Regions from separate parts of the Vreelandella sp. DA03-1M genome, predicted to be linked through region 2. Evidence: predicted binding sites of a transcription regulator. Region 2 holds the regulator's gene; each other region holds the start of a gene.
The links. Region 2 encodes sigma-54, which starts transcription at its own class of promoters, with help from an activator protein. Its sites were predicted from a motif close to TGGCACNNNNNTTGCTNT; they were not measured.
Positions count from the first base shown of each region.

Region 1: a site for sigma-54 is predicted at 3,901-3,918, ahead of ACXUPB_RS16390 (TorF family putative porin). Genes of this name have one in related genera too.
Region 3: a site for sigma-54 is predicted at 7,180-7,197, ahead of glnA (glutamate--ammonia ligase). Genes of this name have one in related genera too.

Region 1 covers NZ_CM146798.1:3,505,869-3,515,577, reverse strand. Annotated here, with positions in the region: gene ACXUPB_RS16400 (IS1380 family transposase) at 1-1,298, opposite strand, end outside; gene ACXUPB_RS16395 (TolC family protein) at 2,001-2,846, opposite strand; gene ACXUPB_RS16390 (TorF family putative porin) at 3,131-3,859, opposite strand; gene ACXUPB_RS16385 (transposase) at 4,300-5,493, opposite strand; partial or broken gene ACXUPB_RS16380 (LysR family transcriptional regulator) at 5,587-5,838, opposite strand; gene ilvC (ketol-acid reductoisomerase) at 6,032-7,504, shown strand; gene ACXUPB_RS16370 (ATP-binding cassette domain-containing protein) at 7,637-9,154, shown strand; partial or broken gene ACXUPB_RS16365 (NCS1 family nucleobase:cation symporter-1) at 9,182-9,326, opposite strand; gene ACXUPB_RS16360 (FAD-binding oxidoreductase) at 9,491-9,709, opposite strand, start outside.
Region 2 covers NZ_CM146798.1:1,818,086-1,827,794, reverse strand. Annotated here, with positions in the region: gene lptA (lipopolysaccharide transport periplasmic protein LptA) at 1-356, shown strand, start outside; gene lptB (LPS export ABC transporter ATP-binding protein) at 368-1,117, shown strand; gene ACXUPB_RS08390 (RNA polymerase factor sigma-54) at 1,241-2,656, shown strand; gene hpf (ribosome hibernation-promoting factor, HPF/YfiA family) at 2,755-3,063, shown strand; gene ACXUPB_RS08380 (PTS sugar transporter subunit IIA) at 3,068-3,538, shown strand; gene rapZ (RNase adapter RapZ) at 3,628-4,560, shown strand; gene ACXUPB_RS08370 (HPr family phosphocarrier protein) at 4,606-4,875, shown strand; gene pmbA (metalloprotease PmbA) at 4,879-6,219, opposite strand; gene yjgA (ribosome biogenesis factor YjgA) at 6,328-6,849, shown strand; gene tldD (metalloprotease TldD) at 6,887-8,338, opposite strand; gene ACXUPB_RS08350 (YhdP family phospholipid transporter) at 8,335-9,709, opposite strand, start outside.
Region 3 covers NZ_CM146798.1:193,173-202,881, reverse strand. Annotated here, with positions in the region: gene ACXUPB_RS00955 (phosphatase PAP2 family protein) at 1-152, shown strand, start outside; gene ACXUPB_RS00950 (entericidin A/B family lipoprotein) at 1,207-1,338, shown strand; gene ACXUPB_RS00945 (YqiA/YcfP family alpha/beta fold hydrolase) at 1,344-1,874, shown strand; gene ACXUPB_RS00940 (DUF6435 family protein) at 1,961-2,128, shown strand; gene ntrC (nitrogen regulation protein NR(I)) at 2,143-3,570, opposite strand; gene glnL (nitrogen regulation protein NR(II)) at 3,563-4,624, opposite strand; gene ACXUPB_RS00925 (DUF4124 domain-containing protein) at 4,846-5,394, opposite strand; gene glnA (glutamate--ammonia ligase) at 5,552-6,958, opposite strand; gene ACXUPB_RS00915 (hypothetical protein) at 7,492-8,115, shown strand; gene ACXUPB_RS00910 (acyltransferase family protein) at 8,152-9,180, opposite strand; gene ACXUPB_RS00905 (alpha/beta hydrolase) at 9,332-9,709, shown strand, end outside.

The sequences.
Region 1 (9,709 bases), 1.7 Mb from region 2:
CCGATATCCTGCCCGAAGTCGAGGATGATCTGCCGTGCCTTGTGAATCACGAGAGCCGCACGGTGCACCAACTCTTGTAGCACGGTGCGCAGCCGGCGCCGCTTGGCCGGGTGGCGAACCGGGCTCAGCTCGCCGGTCATGCCCAGCTGTCCCATCAGGCGCAGGATGTTGTAGGCCAACTGGGCGAGATGCAGGATCAGATCGTTGGTGGCGAACTTGCCGGACGGCAAGCGCTCCAGGTCGAGATCGGTCTTGATCTCGCTGTGAAACTGCTCATGGGTGGCATGCGCCTGGTAGCGCTTGATCACCGCCTCCGGCGCCTCGTCCAGGCTGGTCCACCAGCCTTCCAACTCATAGTCCGGTTCGAGCAGCAACTGGCCATCGCGATCGGCGGTGCGCTCGACCAGGCGCATCACGCGTTGGACGACGTATTCGGTCTTGTTGTCGTCGTGGATCGAGACGGTCTGCGTCCACAGCGCCTGGCGCTTGCCAGGACGCAGCTCTTCCCAGTAGTCCGCCGCCACCGCCAGCCAGGTATCTCGATCAGCCGTGGCCGAGCCACGCGGGTTCCATTTGACGACATAGTCGAGCCGGCGCCCCTCGTCGGCAAAGACCTGGCGTTGCTGTTCGAGAAGCGCCAGGTGCGCCTGGCTGTCGAAGCCGCTGTCCTCGCGTAACAGGATCGGTTGCTTGGTCAAGCATTGGGCGCGAGGCAGTACCCGCTCCAGGAAGGCGTTGCTCTCCTTCATGGTGTGCTGCTTGCCAGGCCGCAGTTCCAGACCCAGGCACCACCCTTCGTTGCCCAGATAGGCGGCGATCGGGGTGTAGCCATCGACCTTCTGGTAGGTCCGCGAGACGCCTTCCTTCTTCGAGTTGCTGTTGTCCATGACGAAGGTGTCGATGTCCAGGCAGACGTGCGTCGTCTCGGCGGTGATCGGTGCTTCGATCAGTGACAGCAGGGTCGTGGACCAGGTGGCGGTGCGCGCCTGCAGGTCGTTGGCGGCAAGTTTCTCCAGCCGCTGTCGCAGCGTCGCCGCGCTCGGCACCTTCTGCAGGGTCAGCAGTTGTTGGAAGGGCTTGTCGCGGCGGAAGTTCTCGACAGCGTCATAGTCGCTCATGCCCAGACACAGCAGGCCCAGGTAGCTCTTGATCACGTCACTGGTGCGCATGCCCAGCGTGGTGGGGAAGCGGCTGTCGATGCTGTCGACGCCAGCGATCTCGAAGCATTGCCCGATGATGGACAGCCCGGCGTGGCTGGTGAGGGTGCGGCGACTGGCGCGGAACTTTATGTTGGGCATGGCACTGTCTGGGCGAATGGCGATAATGGCTATATTGCCATGCAGGTCAGTGGGTTAGAAGTGCTTCCGGGGGCCGGTCTCACGGATTCAGGGAAAGGTCAACGGTGCCTTGATGCTCCTGGGAATGACCTAAACTTCCGTCAGCGTACTTAACCCAGCCCTCCCATCCAAGGACTCTCGTAGTCTTTCCTCTAAGAATACGAAGCAATTCCATTGCATCGGCATACCCGACGACTATTTCATCCTCTACCGCTGATCTGTTTATTATTTCTTCGTAGCTATACATGACGGGGACACATTAACGCTTAAGCACAGCGGCGCGAGTTTACGAGCGTCCGGCGCCCGGTAGGGCGCGAACTGGTGCGTATGGTTACGTGTTTAATCACGACTCCGCCTCCCGTGCTTAATGTAATAATGAGGTATCGCTACTGCGCCTAAAAGCACCATGTACGATATCCACCAACCTCGGTTTTGTAGCTTCCGAAGACCGCTATCACGAATGCAAACTGCCAGTGTGATGACGGACATTAATAGCACTACTACCCATAAAGCATCTACTATTCCCTTTGGGACTACCCTTTCTCCCGAACCCCAATAATAGGGCACGTTCATATTGAAAGCGACAATATATGCTACCGCCAAAACGATCGTAACAATCAGTATCGTCTTCTCAAGCTTACTCATAGATACACGTAACAGTGATTATACGCCCTTCAACATAACACTATTTTCATCCGCTGCAATTCTGGCGGCCGCCGCTTTCAGGTCCGCTCTCTGACTCTGTGCCATCTCGACAAGCTGGCTGGTCGGAGGCAGGTCTTCGAGCGTCACATCAAGCTCGCCGGTCACCCCAACGGCATCGGAGGGGGACACCCCGAGCACTTCGGTAAGGTCAATTTTTGATTGCTCGAGCTTTTGTTCCGCCGAGGCTTTTTGATTCCGGGCCCTGGCAAGCCCAATGACTGCGGTATTGAGATCAATCCGGGTTTGTTTACCCTGTTTTACGGACATTTCAACCAGGTCTTTGGTGCGTTGCATAAGTTCAACGGCACGGGTTGCGGTTTCCAACTCTTTCTGAGCCAGCAGTATCCGGAAATAGGCGGCCCGCACCCGCGCCTTGGTGGCTACCTTCAGGTATTCAAGCTCCTGTTGCCGGGACGTGAGATTACTCCGGGCACGCGACTGCCCAAGGTCGCCGCGATTACCCATCCAGATCTCCTGAGTAACCCTCACCCCATATTCCAGGGACTCGTCGGCCTGATCCGGGGCCTGACGGGCCCCCAACTCAAACTCTGGATTGCTCGGCGCCCAGCGGCTGGCATGATCAAGCTGTCCCTGCTGTATCGAGACCGCGGCCCGCCTCAAAGCCAATACCGGGCTATTCTCGAAAGCCATCACCATGGCCTGGTTCAGGGAAACAGCCTGGCTGGCTTTGGCCTGCTGATATTCTTTCAGCGACACACTCTCTTTTGCCTGGGCCGACACCATAGGAGAGACGGCCAAGGCTCCCGGAACTATCATCGCGCACAACAACAATCGTTTGTTCATTCAGTATCATCCTGGCTGTTTGACTGAGGTCAGTGAGTCAGCATTTTTGCGTGGGAATCTGGAACGACCTTACAGACAAACCTTTAATACAGTTTGAAATTCAGGCACCGGATAAGAAATGAGCTTTGGCGGCAGGGGGGGCAGAGGTAAGGGCGAGGATGTCGAGTCACCGGGCGTCAAGGCAGGCGCACGATGGTGGGTTCTTGCATGATAAATAAAAACCGGCCCGTCATTTGGGCCGGCTTTTTATTCTGGATCTGAATTGCTTGTGATCACTTGGCCGATCAGAAACTCCTGCTCCAACCCAGCCAGAACTTCGGATCATCCGAGTTGACAGAGCCAAGCGCGTCGGTTGACTCAATGTCCGCGTACTCCACGTTAACACTGAAAGAACCGAAGTTTCCCGCATCCTTTGTAACGTTGGCGGCGACGTGTGAATAACTTGCCTCGCCGACAGAAGCCTTGCCGTCATCAGCGAAGTCGTAATAGCCAAGCGTCACACCGGCACTGTAGCTGTCCTCCAGAGGCACCCCAACAGAGGCGTAGTAATAGGCATCCCCCTGCACGAACACCCCATCACCACTGGTGTCGCTGTTGATCGTGTAGGCCAGGCCGATGGCCGCAATGCCATAACTGATCTCGCCGTACAGTTCGCCGAAGTCGATGGAGTCCGGCGCGTCAGGATACGCATAATAAATGTACCCAACGTCATAACCCAGTTCTTCCACAGAGCCGGAGAATCCGGCATAAAGATCAAGCTCATAGCTGGTGCCGTCACCAAAATCGACATTGGAACCCCAACCACCGGCGTAGAAGCCCGACGCATGCTCATAATCCAACCCTCCCTGGACAGCCGCAGCCCCGTCTGTCTGGGTGACGCCCCGGAACAGATAGTTGCTGCTGGCGCTCACATTTGAGCTGACGTCAGCGCTAACAATGGCGGGCGCAGCCTGAAGTGCTGCAAGCAAAGTGATACTGATAAATCCGGATTTGGTGAAAAACTGCTTCTTCATAATGGATACCTTCGGTTGGGTTTCATTGCTCCAAATATGATTTAGCAAAAGTCTTGCCACATCTTATTTATTCTTGTTTATCATTATTATAGAGACAAATCGGCACATTCTGAGCTTGCCCCCGAAAAACGACCCAACACCTAGCGCCCCAGAACCTGTCACCGGCCCGGACCAGCGCCCTGTTTTGATGCATTCTCTGTAACCATTCTCCTGAATCCGTGAAGCCGGCGCCGACACTTTCCCTATCACCGCCAGCGAGCACTTTTTGATCATTCGCCCCGTGCAAGTTGGCTTTCGCAAGCCCGTTATTGCCAAAACCCACCGTGCTGATCGGTGCTGACGGCCCGTTTTGTCATGCCTTTCCACCCGCCAGGCACGACATATCTGGCGATCGCGTGTCGCTTGGAACTGCTTGTGGATAGAGTGTCGCCGATTGACGGTCAGCATGGCGTTCCTCGTGGATAACGCAGTCGGCTCCGCAGCGTCTTGAGCACCGTCATGCGCCCGATATCCTGCCCGAAGTCGAGGATGATCTGCCGTGCCTTGTGAATCACGAGAGCCGCACGGTGCACCAGCTCTTGTAGCACGGTGCGCAGCCGGCGCCGCTTGGCCGGGTGGCGAACCGGGCTCAGCTCGCCGGTCATGCCCAGCTGTCCCATCAGGCGCAGGATGTTGTAGGCCAACTGGGCGAGATGCAGGATCAGATCGTTGGTGGCGAACTTGCCGGACGGCAAGCGCTCCAGGTCGAGATCGGTCTTGATCTCGCTGTGAAACTGCTCATGGGTGGCATGCGCCTGGTAGCGCTTGATCACCGCCTCCGGCGCCTCGTCCAGGCTGGTCCACCAGCCTTCCAACTCATAGTCCGGTTCGAGCAGCAACTGGCCATCGCGATCGGCGGTGCGCTCGACCAGGCGCATCACGCGTTGGACGACGTATTCGGTCTTGTTGTCGTCGTGGATCGAGACGGTCTGCGGCCACAGCGCCTGGCTGTCGAAGCCGCTGTCCTCGCGTAACAGGATCGGTTGCTTGGTCAAGCATTGGGCGCGAGGCAGTACCCGCTCCAGGAAGGCGTTGCTCTCCTTCATGGTGTGCTGCTTGCCAGGCCGCAGTTCCAGACCCAGGCACCACCCTTCGTTGCCCAGATAGGCGGCGATCGGGGTGTAGCCATCGACCTTCTGGTAGGTCCGCGAGACGCCTTCCTTCTTCGAGTTGCTGTTGTCCATGACGAAGGTGTCGATGTCCAGGCAGACGTGCGTCGTCTCGGCGGTGATCGGTGCTTCGATCAGTGACAGCAGGGTCGTGGACCAGGTGGCGGTGCGCGCCTGCAGGTCGTTGGCGGCAAGTTTCTCCAGCCGCTGTCGCAGCGTCGCCGCGCTCGGCACCTTCTGCAGGGTCAGCAGTTGTTGGAAGGGCTTGTCGCGGCGGAAGTTCTCGACAGCGTCATAGTCGCTCATGCCCAGACACAGCAGGCCCAGGTAGCTCTTGATCACGTCACTGGTGCGCATGCCCAGCGTGGTGGGGAAGCGGCTGTCGATGCTGTCGACGCCAGCGATCTCGAAGCATTGCCCGATGATGGACAGCCCGGCGTGGCTGGTGAGGGTGCGGCAACTGGCGCGGAACTTTATGTTGGGCATGGCACTGTCTGGGTGAATGGCGATAATGGCTATATTGCCATGCAGGTCAGTGGGTTAGAAGTGCTTCCTGGGGCCGGTCTCACGGATTCAGGTGTCGGTTAACTGATGACGAATCAAATTCCACTGACTGCTGGCATCGCGGGCATACTTGAGAAATTTTTGGCCTTCCTGGGTGAGCACCACGGTACGGTTGTCGCGGTTAAACAGCGCCACACCCAGCTCGTCTTCTAAATGACGAATGTTGCGCGACAAGGCAGAAATGCTCACATAGCACTCGTCGCTGGCGCGACCGAAATGCAGGGTTTCTGCCAAGGCGAGAAATTGTTTTAAAATTTTAAAATTCATACCTGTCATGATAATGGAGCTTTGCAAAAAAAGGGACATGTTGTTGCAAATATATCAATTTAAGAAATAGTCGTTTTTCGTTAGATTGGCGCTACTCACATGGCGCTGGGCCCGCACTTGGCGGCTATGTCACTCTTTTTCGTATCGGTGTGTGACATCGATATCGTGCTTATCAATCATTAGGATGTTAACGATGGCTAACTACTTCAATACGCTGCCGCTACGCGAGCAACTGGCTCAACTCGCCAAATGCCGTTTTATGTACAGTTCTGAATTTGCCGATGGCGTGGACGCGCTTAAAGGCAAAAAAATGGTCGTGATCGGCTGCGGCGCGCAAGGCCTTAACCAAGGCTTGAACCTGCGCGACAGCGGCTTGGACGTCTCTTACGCCCTGCGCCCCGAAGCCATCGAACAGAGGCGCCAGTCCTGGAAGAACGCCACTGAAAACGGCTTTACTGTCGGTACCTACGAAGAGCTGATCCCCACGGCAGATGTGGTGTTGAACCTGACGCCCGATAAGCAGCACACCGCAGTTGTGACGGCGGTAATGCCGCTGATGAAAGAGGGCGCTTGCCTGTCTTACTCTCACGGTTTCAACATCGTCGAAGAAGGCATGAAGATTCGCGACGACCTCACCGTCATCATGGTGGCGCCGAAGTGCCCAGGATCTGAAGTGCGCGCTGAATACGTGCGTGGTTTCGGGGTTCCCACCTTGATCGCTGTTCACGAAGCCAATGATCCTAAAGGCGAAGGGCTTGCCCTGGCAAAAGCCTACGCAGTGGGCACTGGCGGCCACAAAGCCGGTGTGTTGATGTCCTCTTTCATCGCGGAAGTTAAATCCGACCTGATGGGCGAGCAAACGATCCTCTGCGGCATGCTACAAACTGGTTCTATCCTTTGCTTCGACAAAATGATCGAAGAAGGTATCGAGCCTGGCTACGCCTCTAAGCTGATTCAGTACGGCTGGGAAAACATCACGGAAGCACTGAAATACGGCGGCGTGACCAACATGCTGGATCGTCTTTCTAACCCCGCGAAGATCAAAGCCTATGATCTTGCAGAAGAGCTGAAAGAGATCATGCGTCCGCTTTACAACAAGCACCAGGATGACATCATGAACGGCAACTTCTCTGCTGGCATGATGGAAGACTGGGCGAACGATGATGCGAAACTTCACGCATGGCGCGCAGACACCGCTGAAACAGCATTCGAAAAAACACCAGCGGGTGACATTAAGATCTCTGAGCAAGAGTACTTCGACCACGGCATCCTGATGGTGGCGATGGTAAAAGCGGGGGTTGAGCTTGCGTTCGAAACCATGACCGCGGCTGGCATTATCGCCGAGTCTGCTTACTACGAGTCTCTGCACGAAACGCCACTGATCGCCAACACTATCGCGCGTAAGAAGCTTTATGAAATGAACGCGACGATCTCAGATACCGCGGAATACGGCTGCTACCTCTACAACCACGCATGTGTACCACTCCTGGCTGACTTCATGAAAGTCATTAAGTCGGATGTGATCGGTAAAGGCCTGGATGTAGATGATAACGGCGTTGATAACGCGCGTTTGATCGAAGTCAACGATGCCCTGCGCGCGCACCCGGTTGAAGCCGTTGGCGCAGTGCTGCGAGGCCACATGGCGGACATGAAGAAGATCGTTTAACCGGTTGAATAAAGAATAGCGGGTTAATGCAATTAAAAAGCCGGGGATATCGCCACGATAGTCTCGGCTTTTTTTGTCTCTTTTTTTATTCAAGCCTGATTTTTTAACACCGTCACCGTAAGGAATAGTTCGATGGAGCCTTCAAACCGCTTAGCCAATATTCAGCTAAACAAAGCGACGATCAGTTTTGATGATCGCTTCACCCTAAGCGAGATCGATTGGACCATCGAACCCCACCAGCATTGGGTCATCACCGGCACCAATGGCGCAGGCAAATCCGCCCTGGCGGCGGCGCTTGCGGGCGTTGGCAAACTCGAAGCGGGCAGTGTTCAAGGGCTTCCCCACAACGTCGGTTTGGTCTCCTTCGAAGCGCAAGCCGAACTCATTGCCAAAGAATTAAAAAAAGACGATGCCGATATCATGGACGTCATTTCACTCGGCACACCCGTCAATGAAATGATTTTCGAACACTGCCGGGATACTGAACTTGCAAGCGTACTGGTCGAAAAGTTCGGACTGACGAGGCTTCTCGACCGCGCCTTTCGTAAGCTCTCCACGGGCGAAACCCGCAAAGTCATGCTGATTCGCGCGCTGGCGAATAAGCCGGACTTACTGATTCTAGACGAGCCGTTTGATGGCTTAGACGTCGATACGCTCGCCATGCTGCAGGCCCATCTTGCCTCCATCATCGACACTGTACCCATGGTGCTGGTGCTGAACCGCTTTGATGAAATGCCTGACTTCATCACCCATGTGGCCTACCTGGACAAAGAGCGTGGGGAGAAGGACCGCTCCGAGCAAGAGCGTTCGGAAAAAAAGAGCAGAGATACAAAGCGCGGAGAAACGGGACGTTTAGCGTTCACGGTAGACCGCCAGGACGATGCTGCCTTCAATGAGCTGTATCAATTGCTGCATTTGAAAACCACCGACCTCCGCGTGCCCGAGGCCGACCCCGCCAACCAACTACCCGAGCTCGACCCCAGCCAGCCGTTAGTGAAACTCAAGCAAGCGACGATTAAATACGGCGATACCGTGATCGTCGATAAGCTCGATTGGACGATCGAGCCGGGCCAGCACTGGCAACTGAGTGGCCCTAACGGAAGTGGTAAAACCTGCGTCTTGTCCTTGATCACGGGGGACCATCCTCAGTGCTACACCAACGATATTTTTGTGTTTGGCTTCCAGCGCGGTAACGGCGAAAGCATCTGGCAGATCAAGCAGTTTATCGGCTATGTCTCCACCGCCCTGCAGTGGGAATATCGCGTCAGCACCAGCTGCAAAAACGTGATTATTTCAGGCTTCTACGACAGCATCGGCGTGTACACCAAATCCACCGATAACCAGAAGAAAATAGCCGACCAATGGCTCGAACTACTTGGCATGAAAGACCGCGCCGACCAGCCCTTTAACAAACTCTCCTACGGCGATCAGCGTTTGCTGCTCATCGCCCGCGCCATGGTAAAACATCCGCCGCTGTTGATCTTAGACGAGCCGTGCCTCGGCCTGGACGACATGAACCGCCAGCTGGTTCTCGCCCTTATTGAGAAAATTTGTGAAGGCAAAGAGACCACGGTGCTGTACGTTAATCACCACACCGAAGACAGGATCAAGGAAATCGATAACCACCTGACGCTCGAGAAATACCACTAGCGCAGAGTGTTTTGAGTGCTAGTCCACCATCTTGGAGCTGAGCTTGCTGGGAAGCAGGTTGACCAGATCATAGGCGAGAGGAATAAAGTTAGCGGTCAAGTTAATCCCTGGCGAGGCGGCAAAGGGCAAAGAAGGTCAACAGAAGTAAGTCGACCCGCTTGACAATGTCGGCCACTTGGAAGGCGGTAAGCCGCTACCTGAAAGCGATAAAAGCGTCGTTTTCAGGTGGCGGAAGAAGAGAAAAATATATCGGATTTGCGTGATATTTTCGACGCTTGAACTCAATCTCACCGATGGGGTTAAAAAGTAAGTCGCGAGAATTGAGCGTCGTGATTTTTAGTCGTTAAGCGTCCTTATTTTGCCTGGATTGAGCAAGTTATGTGGATCGTTGGCCGCCTTGCTATCTAGTATGGATTGATCCAACGTTCCGCCGTGCTTTCCATCTTCCAGAGTATAGGTGTGGCTATTGTTAACCTTGATTCCTATCTTCCGGTGAATCTCGATGAGGTCTAACAAACGTTGATCGCTTGTGTATTTGACCAACGGAAGTCCGGT
Region 2 (9,709 bases):
CAGGCAATGTCGATATTCGCCAAGGCGGAATGCAATTACGTGGCGAGCGAGTAGAGATCGAACGCAACGAGGCAGGCGAGCTCTCCCGCGCGACCTCCACCGGTGAGCGCGCTTACTTACGTCATCAAGCTGAAGGGCAAGAAGGCCCTACAGAAGGTTGGGCAAGGCGCATTATTTATCATGTCGCTGAACGCCGCGTTGAGCTGATCGACCAAGCCGAATTAACGCAACAAGAAGACACCTTCACCGGCGGTCGCCTTGAATATTTCATTGACCGTGAAGTGATTCAGGCCCGCTCTGACGTTGACGGCAGCGAAACCCAGCGCATACGTATGACGCTTCAGCCCGAACAATAGGGAGCCAAGCCTTGGCAACTACAGACACTGCGCCAATCAAAACCCTATATGCCCACCACTTGGCCAAAAGCTATAAGCGACGCCGAGTCGTTAAAGACATCAATTTAGAGATCTCCCAAGGCAGCGTTGTGGGCTTGCTCGGCCCCAACGGTGCAGGCAAAACCACCTCTTTTTATATGATTGTGGGGCTGGTGAAATCCGATGCTGGCAAAGTGGGTATCGACGATGTAGATCTAACCCGCGCCCCAATGCATGAACGCGCTGCGGCGGGTATCGGCTACCTTCCGCAAGAAGCGTCTATTTTTCGTAAATTATCGGTTGCCGATAATATTATGGCGATACTCGAAACGCGCAAAGAGCTCAGCCGTCGCGACCGCGAGCAGCGCCTGGAAGCGCTACTTGAAGATTTTCACATTACCCATATTCGCGACAACCTGGGCATGAGCCTTTCAGGCGGTGAACGCAGGCGTGTGGAGATTGCTCGCTCACTGGCGACAGAACCCGCATTCATTCTGCTGGACGAGCCCTTTGCTGGCGTAGACCCCATTTCGGTGGGCGAGATCAAAACCATTATTCGGGCATTAAAACAGCGCCACATCGGCGTACTGATTACCGACCACAACGTTCGCGAAACCCTGGATATTTGTGATATCGCCTACATCGTGGGCGATGGTCAAATCATCGCCAGCGGCTCTCCAGCCTCGATACTCACTAACCAGAAAGTGAGGGAGGTTTATTTAGGCGCTGATTTCCGCCTCTAGCTTATTTTTCACTTCTAATTAGCGCTCTACAACAACTTTACTACCAATGGCATGCTTATTGCACTTGCACCTGAGACCTACTCGCACTAGGGTGGAGCATTCTGATTAACGAGTGGTTCTCAGATGGTCATGAAAGCTTCTCTTCAACTGCGCATGGGCACACAGCTGACCATGACACCTCAGCTGCAGCAGGCCATTGCCCTGCTACAGCTATCAACGCTGGACTTACGTCAAGAAATTCAGCAGGCCCTAGATGCCAACCCCATGCTGGACCAAGAGGATGAATTTGGCGAACAGGCTGTCAGCGAGCCCAAAGAGGAAGAGTGGTCAGAGAGCATTCCCACCGAGCTCTCGGTAGATAGTGACTGGTCTGATACCTACCAAGATATGGGCAGTCACGGTGGCACCAGCAGCGAAGGACCTGATTTTGAGCGCCAAGCGGCTGGCCAGAGTCTTCATGGGCACTTGCTGTGGCAGCTTGCCATGACTGATTTTGGCGCGCGAGAGCAACTTGTCGCAGAAAGTCTTATCGACGCGTTAGATGCTAATGGCTATTTAACTCAGCCGCTCAACGATATCCGTGAAGGGCTTCGCGCCCAAGGTGTCGATGGGCTTAGCCAGCGCGAAGTGGAAACTATTCTGCTTAAACTTCAGCAATTTGAGCCAACAGGGATATTCGCCCGCGACCTGCGGGAGTGCCTGATGCTGCAGCTGGCCATTCTTCCCGATGATACGCCGTTGCTGGTTCCTGCCCGCCGCTTAGTACGGCAGTTTCTGGAAGCGCTCGGCAAAGATGACATGCGCTTACTAAAACGCCGCCTGGGACTCGATGATGACCAGCTGGCTGATGTCATTCTCCTCATTCGTAGCCTTGATCCACGCCCGGGCAGCGCCTATGGCGATACCGATGATAGTTATGTAACGCCCGACCTGGTCGTACGCCATGACCACGAAGGCTGGCACTTAGAGCTCAATCCTGAGGCATTGCCAAGGCTGCGCATTCAGCCCGACTACGCAAGCTTAATAAAGCGTGCGGATAAAAGTCAGGACAATCAGTTTTTAAAAGAACACCTGCAGGAAGCACGCTGGCTGATCAAGAGCCTCTCTAGCCGCAACGATACGCTACTGCGCGTTGGACGCGAGATTATCACCCGGCAAATTGGCTTTTTAGAACACGGCGAAGAAGCCATGAAGCCGCTCATATTGGCCGATATCGCCGAGGCCGTGGAAATGCACGAATCGACTATTTCCCGGGTAACCACTCAGAAATTTATTCATACGCCTCGCGGCGTATTTGAACTCAAATACTTTTTCTCAAGCCAAGTCAGCAGCCAGGATGGTGACAGCCATTCAAGCACCGCTATTCGCGCTCGGCTTAAGAAATTGGTTCAAGAGGAGCCGCCAGGCAAGCCGCTTTCTGATAGCCGCTTAGTCACGCTATTAGGAGAGTGGGGAATTCAAGTAGCGCGTCGAACGGTGGCTAAATACCGTGAAGCCATGGGCATTCCCTCCTCTAGCGAGCGACGTCGTTTGCGCTAGCACAAATCAACGTTTTAGGGAAACTCTCGACAAGGGCTTTGCAACGCGGCAAAAAGGGTTACAATCGAAGTACAGTCCGATGGATAAGGAGTACGTCAATGCAAGTTAATATCACTGGTCATCACGTAGAACTGACTGACGCCTTGCGTGACTATGTCAACGAAAAGCTTGAACGTGTAGAGCGCCATTACGACAACATAACCACGGTGCAAGTCACCTTATCTGTGGAGAAAGAGCGCCAGCAGGCCGCCTGTACGCTGCACGCAGCAGGTGCTGATTTACATGCGGAAGCCCTAGACAGTGATATGTACGCCGCTATTGACGCATTAGCGGACAAAATTGATCGGCAACTCGTTAAACATAAGGAAAAAGCACAAGCTCGCGCCCAAGGCGCAGGCGTGCGTTAATTCAATGACGTTGGAAACCATACTCCCCCCGGAACGTGTTCTCTTTGACGTACCCGGGGGCAGCAAAAAAAGGGTGCTGGAATTTTTCAGCACCTTTATTGCCCAAAATATCCCCAGTCTGGACAGCCAAGAAGTGTTTAGCCGTTTAATTGGCCGTGAGCGCTTAGGCAGTACCGGGATTGGTAACGGCGTGGCTATTCCCCATGCGCGTAGTCCTCACTGCTCGGCCCCGATTGCTGGTTTTTTAAAACTCGCAGAAGCGATTGATTTTGATGCTATCGACGGCGACCCGGTGGATCTGGTATTTGTATTGCTAGTTCCAGAAGAGGCTGATGACACACATCTCTCTCTGCTCGGCCAGGTAGCGACCATCATGAACGATGCGGATACGCGTCAGAAACTGCGTAAAGCAGGCAGCCAGCGCGAACTACTTGAGTTGCTTACCGCTAAAATTCGTGAGCAAACAACCTCCTGAAAGCCTAAACCTGCCAAGCGGTACTCAACGGCAGGTTGTTTTGCGCTCGCCACCCTTAACGCAGCTTGATCAAAGCAAAGAGAGACCCTATGCAACTTGTGATCATTAGCGGCCGCTCTGGGTCAGGTAAATCTATCGCCTTACAAGCGCTTGAAGATCTTGGCTATTATGCGATTGATAACCTTCCTGCCATGCTGCTGGGTTCGTTGGTGGACGAACTACGCGACAAAGGCGACCGTGCCCATTTAGCGGTCAGCATTGACGCCCGTAACTTGCCTGGCGCGCTAGAGCGACTGCCCTCTATGCTAGAGGAGCTGCGGCAACGTAAAATTGATTTTCAAGTGATCTATCTGACCACGGACGCCCGCATATTGCTTGAGCGTTACTCCGCCACTCGTCGTCGCCACCCGCTCACGCGCGACAGCGAAATGACACTTGAAGAAGCCATCAATAAAGAAGAAGAGACGCTACACGATATTCGTGATCTGGCTGATTTATTGATCGATACCTCGCGTCTATCGGTTCACGATTTACGTCGTCGCATTACTGACCAGGTCGCCCATCAGAGACGCGATAAGCTCACGCTGACGCTTGAATCGTTTGGTTATAAGCGCGGTGTACCGCTGGATGCTGATTTGGTTTTCGACGTGCGCTGCCTGCCAAACCCATATTGGGATCCAACGCTACGCCAATTCACAGGCCGCGATGCGAACATAGTGGCCTTCTTAAGCGGTTATCCCATCGTAGACGCCATGACTAACGATATTCAGGCTTGGCTTGAGCGCTGGCTGCCCGCTTACCAAGATAGCCAGCGTAGCTACATGACTATCGCGATTGGCTGCACCGGTGGGCAACACCGCTCGGTCTATATGGTCGAACAGCTAGCAGAGCGATTAGTACACAGTATGGGCGAAATTCAATTACGTCATCGCGAGTTAGGCTTGCAGTACACATTAAATGAACAGCTAGCTGCTCCGCCTGCCAGCACATCCCAAACCGACGAGCAGCAAGCAACTTCTTAAGCGCTTCTATCCATTAATGACACCACTCGGCGAAAAGGAACCAGGGTGCCAGAAAGAATTCTCACACTTACCAATCAACGCGGCCTGCATGCACGCGCGGCGACCAAACTGGTAAAATGCGGCCAACAGTTCACGGCGACAATACGTGTTCAAAAACAGCAACAGGTCGCTGACGCCGCCAACATCATGTCACTGCTGATGCTCGCGGCCCCTTGCGGTACCGAGCTAACCATCAACGCTGAAGGCGATGACGCCGAACAGGCGCTTGATGCTATTCAAGCGCTGTTCGATGCTCGTTTTGAGGAAGATCAGTAGCTTTTAATCTCCCGCTACGGTCATGGCATCAATTAACCAACTACCCGTGTGAACACTGCCACGGGTATCGGTGTCATCGCCAATCCCCACTAACCCGGCAAACATCCGCTCCAGGTTCCCAGCGATCGTAAACTCCTCGATCGGGTACTGTACTTTTCCATCCTCTACCCAAAACCCTGCAGCGCCACGTGAGTAATCACCGGTCACGCCGTTAACGCCCTGCCCCATCAGCTCGGTTACCCAAATACCCCGCCCCATCTCTTTTAATAGACTGTCACGGGATTGCAGTGGTGCCACTAAACGCACATTTCGTGCCCCACCAGCATTGCCCGTGGTTTGCAAACCCAGCCGACGAGCACTGTAGGAAGAGAGCATATAGCTGGCAATGCTGCCCTGATCGATAAAACGATTATTACGGGTTTGCACGCCCTCGCCATCAAACGGCGAACTCGCTGTGGCACCGATTTCCATTGGACGTTCTTCAAGGCTGAACCAATCGGGAAACAGCGGCGTGCCAAGCCGATCACACAGAAAAGAGGCTTGGCGATATAAAGCACCACCTGCTAAACCACTCAGTAAATGACCAATCAATCCACTGGACAGCGACGGGTCAAATAGCACTGGAAAGGTGCCCGTGGGCGGACGTTTTGCGCCGAGCCTGCGCAGCGTACGCTCGGCGGCCTCACGGCCCACCTCGGCGGGGTCGCGCAGTGCCTTGGGATCGCGTGCAGAAGTGTAGTCATAGTCGCGCTGCATACCGCTCGCATCCTGGGCAATCAGCATGCATGAAAGAGAGTGACTACTGCCCTTTTGGGTACCTAAAAAGCCGTGGCTATTGGCATAAACGCGCACGCCTTCGCCACTCGAAAGTGATGCGCCATCTGACTGCGAGATACCGTCAACATCACGCCCCGCCTGCTCGCAAGCAAGCGCTAGCTCGATCGCCTCATCGGTTGTGAGTGCCCAGGGGTAATGCACTTCCAGATCGGGTAACTCGGTGGCCATCAACGATGCATCGGCCAACCCGGCGGCCGGATCTTCTCCGGTATAGCGGGCAATCGCCAGCGCTTTTTCTACCGCAGCCTGGATCGAGGCGCTGCTAGCATCCGTTGATGAGGCACTACCTTTACGCTGGCCTACGTAAAGCGTCACGGCGATGCCCTGATCTCGGGATAACTCAACCGTTTCAACTTCGCCCTGGCGTACGCTCACACCTATTCCCTGATCGACGCTTGCGCCTACTTCGGCAGCATCCGCGCCCAAGCGCTTTGCCAGCGCTAGCGCCTCTTCGGCCCGCGCGGTCAGTAACGACTGCTGCGCGGATGCATCAAATGCCTGTGCCATATGGCCTCCTTTCTCAACCGAATGTCTCCAAGAGAATGTCTTCGGCGAATCAATGTTGTACTCGCAGCTGGTATAATGCCGCAACGAATTTTATCTGTGAGCCACACTATGCGTAAGCAACGTCCCGACCCCGTTGAAGTAGAAGAGCAGGAAGAACGCCCAAGCAAGTCGCAACTCAAACGCGAAATGCATGCCTTACAGGCACTTGGGGAAACGTTAATCGCCATGCGACCGGCAGAGCGCGCCCGCTTTCCCCTTTCTGACGATATGCTGCGCGCTATCGAGGAAACCTCGCGCATTCGTTCTCATGAAGGCCGCCGCCGCCATATGCAGTACGTCGGCAAACTTATCCGTAAAGAGGACCTCGCCGCCATCCAAGGCGTGTTCGATTCCATTGATCAAGAGCAGGAACAGCGCGACCACGCGTTTCACCGTCTCGAAAAATGGCGTGAACGCTTAATTGACGAAGGCGATGATGCTGTTGACCTGTTCATGGCGGAGCATCCCGATGCGGACCGCCAAACGCTGCGTCAATTAATTCGCAACGCCCAGCGCGAACGCGAGCAGGGCAAACCACCGACCAGCTCGCGTAAGCTCTTCAAACACCTTCGCGAAACCTTAGCGCTTTAAAACAGGCGCTTTAAAAGCAGTTCTTGAAAAAAGCTTTTTAAGACTGCGTGCCGCCAACGGTCAGCTCATCCAATTTCAGGGTGGGCTGGCCGACACCGACCGGCACGCCCTGCCCCTCTTTACCACACACACCAATCCCGGTGTCCAACGCCATGTCGTGGCCAATCATGGAAACGCGCTGCATGGCTTCCGGACCATTGCCGATTAAAGTGGCCCCTTTAACAGGCGCGGTCACCTTGCCGTCTTCAATCAGGTAGGCTTCGCTGGCGGAGAACACGAATTTACCCGAGGTAATATCCACCTGGCCGCCGCCAAAGCTGACCGCGTAAATACCGCGCTTAACGCTTTTGATAATATCGCTAGGCTCATCCTGACCAGCCAGCATGACCGTGTTGGTCATGCGTGGCATCGGCAAGTGGGCGAAAGATTCACGCCGCGCGTTTCCTGTGGGCGCCATGCCCATTAATCGGGCATTGAGCTTATCCTGCATATAGCCTGTTAAAATGCCGTCTTCAATAAGCGGCGTATACTGACCCGGCGTCCCTTCGTCATCCACGCTCATTGAGCCACGGCTATCCGATATCGTCGCATCGTCGACAATGGTGACGCCTTTAGCGGCCACACGCTCGCCCATCTTGCCAGCAAAGGCGGAACTGCCTTTACGATTGAAATCACCTTCAAGGCCGTGCCCTACCGCTTCATGCAGCAAGATTCCCGGCCAGCCGGATGCCAACACCACAGGCATTTGCCCTGCGGGTGCATCAATGGCTTCCAGGTTAACCAACGCCTGACGCACCGCCTCTTTGGCGTACTGCTCCGCCACTTGATCATCACGCAGTTTAGCCATGGAGTAACGACCGCCGCCACCGGCGCTGCCGCGTTCGCGACGCCCATTCTTAACTGCAATCACGCTGACATTGAAGCGCACCAGCGGGCGGATATCGGCCGCCAACGTGCCGTCACTAGCCCGCACCAACACCACTTCATAGGTGCCCGATAAGGAGGCACTTACCTGACTAATACTGGGGTCGGCAGCACGCGCCACACGGTCAGCCTGTTTCAGCATGGCGACTTTCTCTTCAGCACTCAGGCCAGCCAAGGGATCAATCCCTGCATAGCGCGACATGGCGGACACCGGACTAACCAGTTGCCCAGGCAAGCGCTTACCACTGCGCACAATGCCAGCCGCGGTGCGGCCGGTATCCATCAATGCATCGGCGGTAATTTGGTTGGAGTAGGCAAAACCAGTCTTCTCACCCGCCAGCGAACGCACGCCGACACCACCATCGATATTATAACTGGCCTCTTTTACCTCGCTATCTTCCAGCACCCAGCCCTCTTGCCAAGTCCGCTGGAAATAAAGGTCGGCGTAGTCAATACCCGCGCCCATGGCGTAGCCCAACCCTGTTTCCAGAGCGTCTAAATCCAACCCTCCGGGAGTCAACAGGATGGCTGCAGCGGTATCTACATCACTTTTATATGCGGTCATTGGGGGCCTTCTAAAGTAACCTGCGGCGAAGTCCATGGGCCTCGCACGCGATAATGAAGCGTTGTGGCGCGATCAAGGGCGTCGCCAAACAGTTGATCGGCGAGAAATAGCGCGCCGCCGACGATGGGCGCACCAACGGCAATGGCCGCGATCGGCAAACTTTGCGTCACTGGTAGTGTGACGCCAAGCCGCTGGTCAAGTTCACGCGTTACAAGATCGACGTTGCCTGTTAGCGTTAGGGTGGTGGCCGGGGCGTCAATTTGCAATGGGCCGCGAAGTGTTAGCAGTCCACCGGTTACATCGGCGGTACCGTTTACCCGGTCAAATGCAGTGCCCTGGCCGGTAACGTCAGAAAAATCCAAGCGCAGCCGTCGTAAGATGTTATCGAAATTGAGCAAGCCGATTAACCGCGCCGGTGCCGATTCCAGGGTGACGAAGCTGCCGTCACGAATGTCGGTGCTGATATAGCCATCGGCATGCCTTAACGCAAGTTGCCAGGGGGCGCCTGGCCAATCCAGCGAGGCCACCACATCGGTGCTGCGGCTGCGCATGGCCACAGGCTGGTCTAGGCGCTCAAGGGCGGTGCCGATATCCCCACCTTGAATTGAGATATCCGCACGGGTGTGGCTGGAAGAGGCATTACCCTCCCAGTACAACTCGCCTCGCGCTGAGAGCTGGCCAAGGGTCAACCCAACCGGAGTGAGCGAAAAGCGCTCTCCATCGGTTTGCCAGTAGGCCGTCAACGGACCGAAACGGCGTGGCCCCATGGAAATTTCGGATAATCGCAATCGCCCATTAGGCACATCGGCCAGCCAATCGGGAATGGCGGCTGGCGCCTGGCGCTGGGTTTTAACCGCTTGCATCCAGGAGTCTGGCGTAGGCGCATCACTGTCATGTTGCTTGTTAGCTAACGCCAGCAAACGATCAAGTGACAACGCTTCAATCGTCATATCCAAGGGCTGCGGCGATTGCGCATTGTACTGTAAGCGCCCGGTCACAAGATTACCGCTTAAATCCATATCGATGAGGTCACCGTTCATGCCACCGGTGGCACTAAGGCTGCCTAAACACTCATCTTGATAAACCACGCAGGGTGTCGATAACGCTACTGTTAAGGGCACCTGGCCGTTACCATTGCTGGGCGTAGACGCGCCTTCTGCCATTAACGGTGCAATCGCCTGCTGCCAAGCCAGCGGGTCAATACGCGGCACATCGGCATCAATGCTTAACCCAGCCTTCGTAGGCCAAGCGTGCGTGCGCGCTGCCTCATTACCTAGATATAGCGACCCGGCAAGAGAGCCGTTACGCTGCTGAAGTCGTGCGGAAGCAATATCAGCCAAACGGCTTTGGATCCGTCCAGCTTCAATGTCA
Region 3 (9,709 bases), 1.6 Mb from region 2:
ACACCCCCTGGCTACTACCGGTGATCCTACCGCTATCCCTACTGATTGCGATCTCCCGCGTCGGACTGGGGCTGCACTATGTGAGTGATGTACTGGCAGGCGCTGCATTGGGCTATGCCTTTGCCTTGGTCAGCCTTTATTGGATGGGGTAATGGCCGTTTTCTTCCGACTTATTTTTACCGCTTATTAACCGTGGGCTGGCTTGCATTTGGCTTGCTCTATTTCGAGCGTATGGTGTCTGAGCGAAGCAAAGACCGTTGGAAGCACTAACGCAAAATGCCCGCTGACGCGGGCATTTTAGTTATTTTTAAATAATTGTTATGGTTAGAGCAGTTGGTTAAATGTCGGGGGGCATGTCATCGCGCTCGTCCATAGTGGCCATGAAAGATGTCTTAAACATCATATACACACCCACTCCCGAAAACCCTAAGAACAAAACAAACATGCATAACATCAATGCCATCGCCATAATCTTGTCCCTGTTCGTGTGCGGTCGTTACGTTGACGTTTTCTAACCGCGACATTTGGTTTCATCGAAAGGATAGACTAAAACACAGGTTTTATCTGTACGAGAGCTGTGTGTACAAAAGCGATGCAGAACGCTAAATTTTAAAATATATAAAAATCAACTACTTATAATATTATACGCACGCAAAAAGACCACCCCGTTTTTACGAGATGGTCGTTTTGCACCGATTCCACTCCTTGGTCTGATGAACAGCGCCTCCTTGCGCTGCAACCAGTGAGTGGGCGGATTGTCCTTTAACTTCCTGTTTGTCTTTCGGCGTCCTGCCTTCCTTTTGTCTCTCAGCCCACTCACTTAGTTACTAATAACAATTATCTAAACGGCTAGAGCTAAACAACTGAACTTCTAAGCAACTACTCAGTAGCTGCAGGGACTGCGCCAAGCCATGCCAATAATCAATATTAATAATTAAAAACAATAACTTAAAAACAACAAACATTTCCAAATAGGCTAATTTCCCTGCACTTTTGATGTGTAGAACTGGCACATGCGACATAAGCACACGTTATCAAGACACATCTATCTAGCTGAAACACATTAAAATGATGGCGAAACGGCGCAACAGCGATTATTTTTGCTAACGAACCTTCCCACTTTGCTATAAAAAGGCTTTGCTTTAAAAAGTGTCCAGATAGCTCTATCCATGTTTGACGCACGCCCATGCCTTTGAGGAAACCGCTATGAAACGTACTATTGCGCTTGCCATACTCGTCATGACCACACTTCTGTTGGTAAGTGGTTGCAATACCATTCGGGGTGCTGGTGAGGATATCGAACAGGGTGGAGAAGCTATCCAACGCTCAGCGAGCTAAACGTGATGATGACTGTTTACTTATCCCACGGCCTAGAGAGCGGCCCAGGGGCACTTAAAATCCAGGCACTAAAAGGCGTTGCTGAAAAACTAGATGATTGTGAGCCCGTGGTGATGGACTATCGAGGCATGGCAGAGCCCCAGCAACGTCTTCAGCATCTTTTACAGGTGATAGCCGAGCGCGGTGATGACCCTGCCCACTGTGTACTAGCAGGTTCAAGCCTGGGCGGGTGGCTAAGCGCGGCCGTCAGCGCTCAGCAGCCCGTATTAGGCTGTTTTTTGTTAGCCCCCGCGTTAGGCATAGCCGCCTACCCTGAAACGTCGCCCACCATCCAGGCACGCCACACGCACATTGTTCACGGCTGGCGCGATGATATCGTTGCCCCTGAACCGGTGATTGAACGTGCTCGCCTGCAGCGGCTGTCGCTGAGAATGGTGGACGATGATCACCGCTTACACGCCAGCCTCGACACCATTTTGGTCGATTTTGAGCGCTTTCTATGTCAATGCAGCGCGGACTCTCAGAACGACGCATAACCGCTGACCAAAACAAACATTCGACACAAGCAACCAAAACCTATACAAATGGTGTACACAAAAACCAGATAGTGAGGAAATTGCTTATGTTTGGCATGTTTAAGCGCGACCCCAAAAAGAAACTGCAGCAAAATTATGAGCGTAAACTGCAAGCCGCGATGGAAGCGTCTCGTAACGGCGATATGCGCGCCAATGCCACCCTTACCGAAGAGGCTGAGGCGATATTGGCTGAGATTAAACGCCTTGAGCAGTAACGACTGCTTAGCCTTTACTCGTCAGCCAGTGCTGGCAGCAGCGTTTTTAATTTGCGGGTCAGTGTATTACGCCCCCAGCCAAGCAGTTCAGCGGCTTCACCTTTGCGTCCACCGGTATGCTTTAAAGCGGTTTCAATCAGAATCCGCTCAAAATCGGGCACCGCCTCTTCCAAAAGATGGGTATGGCCTTCGGCCAAGGCATGATCCGCCCAGTCGCGAAACGCCGTACGCCAATCGCCATGGGCGCTACTTTCGGAAGCGCTTGGCGAGCGCAGTTCCGGCGGCAAATCTTCAACAAGGATTTCACGCCCCGACGCCATCACCGTCAGCCACCGGCAGATATTTTCCAACTGCCGCACGTTACCGGGCCACGGCAAGCGTGTTAGGTGGGCTTCCGCTTCACTGGTCAGCACCTTGATATCGGTAGTCAGCTCTTTCGCCGCTTCGGCCAGAAAATGTCGGGTTAAACGTGGTATATCTTCGCGCCTTTCAGCCAGTTTCGGCAGGTGGATACGAATCACGTTCAGGCGGTGGAACAAATCCTCCCGGAAGCGGCCGTCATCCACCAACACTTCTAGATTTTGGTGCGTAGCGGCGATGATACGCACGTCCACTTTGACCGGCGTATGCCCCCCGACGCGATAGAACTCACCATCCGCCAGCACGCGCAGCAGGCGCGTTTGGGTTTCCGATGGCATATCGCCTATTTCGTCTAAAAACAGTGTGCCGCCGTTGGCCTGCTCAAACCGCCCTTGGCGCTGCTGTGCCGCCCCGGTAAAAGCGCCCTTCTCATGGCCAAACAGCTCCGATTCGATCAAGTCGCGAGGAATCGCCGCCATGTTCAACGCGATAAAGGGTTTACCGGCACGCGGGCTATGCTGATGCAGCGCCTGGGCAACGCGCTCTTTCCCCGTCCCCGACTCCCCGTTGATTAACACCGTGATATGCGAGTGAGAAAGGCGGCCAATGGCGCGAAACACCTCCTGCATTGCGGGCGCTTCACCAATAATCTCAGCGTTTAAGCCTTCCGGCACGACGACCGGTCGTTGGCGTTCGCGGGCGTGGGCCACCGCGCGGCGCACCAGCGCCAGGGCTTCATCAACGTCAAACGGTTTAGGCAGGTATTCAAACGCCCCGCCCTGATAGGAAGCGACGGCGCTGTCTAGGTCGGAATGGGCGGTCATCACGATCACCGGTAGATCGGGATGCGCCTCGCGTACTCTCGCCATTAAGTCCAGGCCGTCGATGCCTGGCATACGAATGTCGGTGACCAGCACGTCGGGAGGGCTTTCCAGTAAACGTGCAAGGGCAGTATCTGCACGCTCAATACATTCAACGTCGAGATCGGGCTGCGCCAGGGCGCGCTCCAGCACCCAGCGGATAGCGCGGTCGTCATCGACAATCACCACCCGCGCAACATCTGTACGTGTAGCCTCAGTCATGACGCTTCTCCGGTAAAATTATTACCAATGGAATCAGTAAACGAAATTCGGTATGTCCGGGTCGTGAGTCGCATTCGATCAATCCTTGATGTTGGTGCAAAATCGACTGGGCGATCGATAACCCAAGGCCACTGCCTTCTGCGCGCCCTGACACCATCGGGTAGAACAGCGTTTCCTGCAGCGTATCGGGAATGCCTGGGCCGTTATCAATCACCGAGACTTCACTGACTAAGCGGTGGCGTTCCGCCCCGAGGGTAAACTGTCGCCGGGCGCGGGTGCGCAATATTAAGGTAGGTTCAGGGGTTTGAGCATCGCTCATGGCTTGCACGGCGTTGCGTGCAACGTTGAGTACCGCTTGAATCATTTGAGATTCATCGCCGGAAAGGTCGGGCAAACTGGGGTCATAATCGCGGCTAATAACAACGCTGGGATGCTCGGCAATTAACAGCGCGCGTACACGCTCCAACACCCGGTGAATATTGACCGGCTCATGCTTAAGCACACGGTTAGGGCCCAGCATGGAGTCGACCAAGTCGCGCAGCCGATCCACCTCTTCCACAATGATATGGGTATATTCGCGCAGCGCCGGATCGTCTAAATCCCGTTCTAACAGCTGTGCAGCACCACGAATCCCGCCGAGCGGGTTTTTCACTTCGTGAGCAAGCCCACGGGCCAATATCTTGATGGTTTCTTGGCGAGTGGTCAGCGCCTCTTCACGCGAGATCTGCATTAACCGATCCCGCGGCTCCACTTCTAACAGTAACTCGTCGTCCGATAGCGGCGTTACAGTGTAGTCGACCGTCAGCGGCTCACTGTTCAGCGGCGTAATACGCGCTTCTCGCTGGGTGTAAGGATGAAACGCATCCCGCGCTTTAGCCAATACCTCATCGATGCTGTCAACACCGCCCAGAAGCGTATCTAGGCTGATGCCGTGAACGCGGCTTAAGCTAACCGCTAGTAAGGCTTCAGCGGCAGGGTTCATCCAGCGCACACGCAGCTCGCCGTCCAGCAGCAGTACCGCCGTGGTGAGATGTTCAAGCAAACGCTGATGCATGGTGGTGTCCTGAGAAATTACGTCTTCCATCGCCGTTGCAGACCTACAGGTGGATAATCAATGAGGGAACTGCAAAAAGCGCGCCAATTATGCATTTATGCCTAGTTGCACGGCTTGCGGGCATAGCAATAAAAGAAGATGGATCGTTTTAGCGCAATCACCGCGCCAAATGCCTCCACAACCGCACCAATTTAGTGCATTCGAGATTTTAACCACCCGGTCTAAGGAACCGTAATCGTCACTGCGGGCGTGCGATGCTGTAAACGTTGGCTACTATCCAATAGCTCTGCTTGAAGCTCGTGCTGCCCCGCAGGAAGCCCTGTTAACCAGAAAACATCACTGTGCAGCGCGGTCTGGCTAATCTCTCCATTCACTATCAGCCGCACTTGGTGGTCATCGCGCAGCGGAGGCGCAATGGCCACTTCCACCGCGGTGCTTCGCTCCGGCAGCCGTGCGCCTTGCTGGGGCAGCGCAATCGAAAAGTGGTCATAAGGCATAAAAGGCTGCCCTGGCTTGCCACGTGGGCGCTCAGTAGCGGGCGTTGCCACACTGGCCGTAGCCGCGCTTAACCCAGGTGGTAGGCTTGGCAACGGTGCCAATTCCAACGCCTCACCGCCGCGGCCAGGGTTATCGGTAAACGTAACGTTACCGTGCTCATCAATGACCCTGAAAACCGTCTGCCCGAAAGCGGCACCTGAAATGATGGTCGCCTCAATGCTCAGTGCAGCAGCCATCAAGAAGCTGATCGCGCACGTGGTTAGCTTGCCCATACCGCTCCTCACACTTGTCACAACCTCAATAACGACAAAACCCCGCCGAAGCGGGGTTTTGATACTATTTTGATCAACTGCGTTTTTATCAACTGCGTCTTTATCAACTGTTACCACCGCTAGGGTGATGGTAGCAGCTAGGTGCTAAAAGCGCTGATTAGCAGCTGTAGTACATATCAAACTCGATGGGGTGCGTCGTCATACGGATACGCTCCACTTCTTCCATCTTGAGTTCGATGTAAGCATCGATCATTTCGTCGGTGAACACGCCACCTTCGGTCAGGAACGCACGGTCAGCGTCGAGAGCTTCCAGTGCTTGATCCAGGCTGTGCGCTACGGTCGGTACTAACTTGCCTTCTTCTGGCGGCAGGTCGTACAGGTTTTTATCCATAGCATCGCCAGGATGGATCTTGTTCTTGATACCGTCGATACCGGCCATCAACATGGCAGAGAATGCCAGGTACGGGTTGGCAGTCGGATCAGGGAAGCGAGCCTCAACGCGCTTGCCTTTCGGGCTAGCGGTGTAAGGAATACGGATTGAAGCAGAACGGTTGCGGGCACTGTAGGCCAGCATTACCGGCGCTTCAAAGCCTGGCACCAGACGCTTGTAAGAGTTAGTCGAAGCGTTAGTGAAGGCGTTCAATGCACGAGCGTGCTTGATGATGCCGCCGATGTAGAAAAGCGCCATTTCAGACAGGCCAGCGTACTCGTCACCGGCGAACTGGTTCTCACCACCTTTCCAGAACGACTGGTGAACGTGCATACCAGAACCGTTATCGCCTACCAGCGGCTTCGGCATAAAGGTCGCCGTTTTGCCATACGCGTGCGCCACATTGTGGATCACGTACTTCATTTCCTGAACTTCGTCAGCTTTCTTCACCAGCGTGTTGAATTTAACGCCGATTTCGTTCTGACCCGCGTTGGCAACTTCGTGGTGGTGAACCTCGACAGTCTGGCCAATCGCTTCCAGGGTGTTACACATCGCGCCACGAATATCGTGGAAGCTATCAACCGGAGGAACCGGGAAGTAGCCGCCTTTAACGCGCGGGCGGTGACCCAGGTTGCCGCCTTCTACTTGGCTATTGGTCGCCCAGGCGCCTTCATCGGAGGTGATTTTGTACATGGAGCCCTGAATGTCAGACTTCCAATGTACTTCGTCAAAAATAAAGAATTCAGGCTCAGGACCGAAAAACGCGGTGTCGCCCAGGCCAGTAGACTCTAGATAAGCTTCAGCGCGCTTAGCGATGGAGCGCGGGTCACGATCGTAGCCCTGCATAGTGGCCGGCTCGATGATGTCGCAGCGCAGCACCAGCGTCGCATCTTCGGTGAAGGGGTCGAGATAGCCAGTGCCATCTTCCGGGCGCAGAATCATGTCGGATTCGTTGATGCCCTTCCAGCCTTCGATAGAAGAGCCATCAAACATCTGGCCATTCTCAAAGAATTCTTCGTTCACATCGCGAGCAGGCACAGTAACGTGCTGTTCTTTGCCGCGTGTGTCGGTGAAACGCAGATCTACCCACTTAACATCATGTTCTTCAATTAGCGCGAGAGTCTTGGCTGACATAGAGTCCTCCGGTATGAGCGTGGCTTAAAGCTAACGACTGTAAGCTACCGATAAATGTGTTGTTCGACAAAATACGCGCTAAACCGCACGTTTGTCATTCTTGTTCGCTCAACGTTTGCCTGACATTAGTGAACAAATCGCTCAGCGAGCATTTCAAACCGGCTATCGTTTTAGCACGTCGTAGGACTTATGCCTACGGCCCGCTAGCCGCTTGCAAATATAATGCAGAGAGCATGCCAACTCTGCACCAATATGGCATAGAAAAACAGCAACCAATTGTTTTATAACTGTTAAAAAGTGGATCAGGATGCCTCTTGATGACGCAAAGCGGCTAAATACAGGTCCGGAAGCTGTTTAAGAAAGGCATGACGCACCAATACAGAGCAAAAATAATGCCTTATGCGCCAATAAAGTGCATAAATAATAGTGAGCCCTCTTTTTTGGCTCGCAAGTTTTTTTACTTGCTACGCAAATAAGCCAGCTACTACAATAAATTACAATTTGATAGATTTGCTCACAATCGGAGTCGGCAAATGGGATCGGTTTGCTTTATCGTTGATGCCATGGTGACGGGTAACATGTTGCCACGCCACTTAAAATCCATACGTGATTCTGGCGTAGCCGACCACTTGCTGCCCATTTTGGTAACGAGCACGCAAGCCCATGCGCGTCTCAGCTCGATTGAGCAGCGTTACCACACTCATTGCTTGATCACCCCCAAGCTACCACTAGGCGCACGCCTCAATAAAGCAGCCTTTGCCAGCCAAGCTGAGTGGTTAATTATTGCGCTGCAGAAACAGCCACTGCCTGCCAGCCTCTGGGGCTCACTCTACCCGCAATTGAACACCTACAGCCTTGATGCCTTAATTGTTGGCCTTGCTCAGCCATCATTAGCCAAACGCATCCTGCGCCGCTTATTGGCAAGCACGCTGCTGTTACCGCCCTACATCGCCGTCAGGCGGGCTTGGCTTGAGCGCTTAGGTGGATTTGATCCTGAGCTGGATGACGCCAGCGCGATTGACGATTTTTTACAGCGCTTGCATGACTGCCCCACTCGCCTAAAAACGTACAGCGGCCGCTTGCTTAGCCAGGCCGATGAATACCCATCCGCCATGCTGCCTAACGACCCGGGTCTCGCTTACACATCGAAGCGGTAAGCCGTGCCTTTCGATTTATGCACTAACATTTTCCCATTAACGAACCTTCAAGCGCTTGCCAAACAGCATCGCTCCCAGCGTGGTGGTATTCGCCAATTTATTAAGGGCCACCGACCCGACGAGACCCACGACGATGAGTACCAGCGCATACACGCCAATCGGCAACGACAAAGGCTCAACCACCAGATCGGCAAGCACAAAGAACATGGGGTGGGCCAAGTAAATCCCAAAAGAATATGCATTGATGTGGCGCACCCACAACGGCGCCGGGCGCCCAGCCAAATAACGCATGGCGCAAAGCGTAAACAGCACGAAGAATGGAATCACCCACACCTCTTTGGATGAAAACGCCAGCCAATCCGCAAACGTCGCCGCTATAATTAGCGCCACCAATAGCACCAACCACGCCGGGTGCGCCAATTGCTGCATCCAGGTGGGCCGCTCAGCGAGTACGCCCTCTGGGGCTAGCGGGTAGTAGCGCACTAGCACCAGCGCCAGGAAAAACACATAGATCCACCCCAGCGGGGCGATCCACAGCAGGTAGCCGGGCAAATCAACATCAAACCAATAAGCCAGCCCCCAATACGCCATGCTGATAACGCAGGCACCCCACAACCATGGCACCGGATTCAATCGCCACAGCTGCCAGCGGGTAAACAGCCAATAAGCCACGTAAAACTGCATCGCAATGATCAAAAAATAGCCATGCCAGCCCGCATAAACGTAATACTCGATAGCATTAGCCACGAACCCCACCGGCTCATCCGACGCCTGTTGGCTTAACCATTCAGCGGTGGAATAAATAAAGCCATACACAAAGTACGGCACCATCACATACTTTACGCGCTGAATAAGAAACCCCTCCGGCACGGATTTATCGTAGCGAACAGCAAACACAAAGACCGATATAAACAGAAATATTGGCGTACCCAGCACCAGCGGCAGGCGCATTAAATCAGTGGCGACATTATCGAGGCGTTGATTGACGTGATCTAATAAATGAAACAAAAAAACGGCTATACAGCCGTAAGCGCGCAACCAATAGATCTCTTCAATTTTTCGCATTGGGCCTCCCGCCGCTACATACGCCTAACCTGCTATCCTGCATAACTACTTTGTGTAACTGCTCGGCATAACGAGTCTGCATAGCTACGATGAACAACCAGTGCCGCCGCGCTGTCCGATTTTATTAAACTAGTTTAATTCTGGAGAAAACGTGTTCATCCCAAAGCCACCTTTCCTCTCCTACCGGTTTCGCACCCTACTCACCACTTTTATTGGGTGGCTAACACTCAGCGGCCACAGCTTGGCAAGCGACGTTGAGCATCATTATTTTTCCTCACCCACTCTCGGTTACGATTATCCCTATAGCGTTTATTTACCTGATAATTATGACACCCAGTCGACTACGCCCTATCCCGTCATTTACATGCTGCACGGCTCTTTTGGCACCGACCGCGACTGGGTTTCCCGCGGCAATCTTCAACAGGTAGCCGACAGGTTAATTCGCGCTGGGCATATCCCCTCGGCAGTGTTCATTATGCCCGGCAGCCGCAGCTGGTGGGTAGATGGCCATAACGAACCCGCCCGTAGC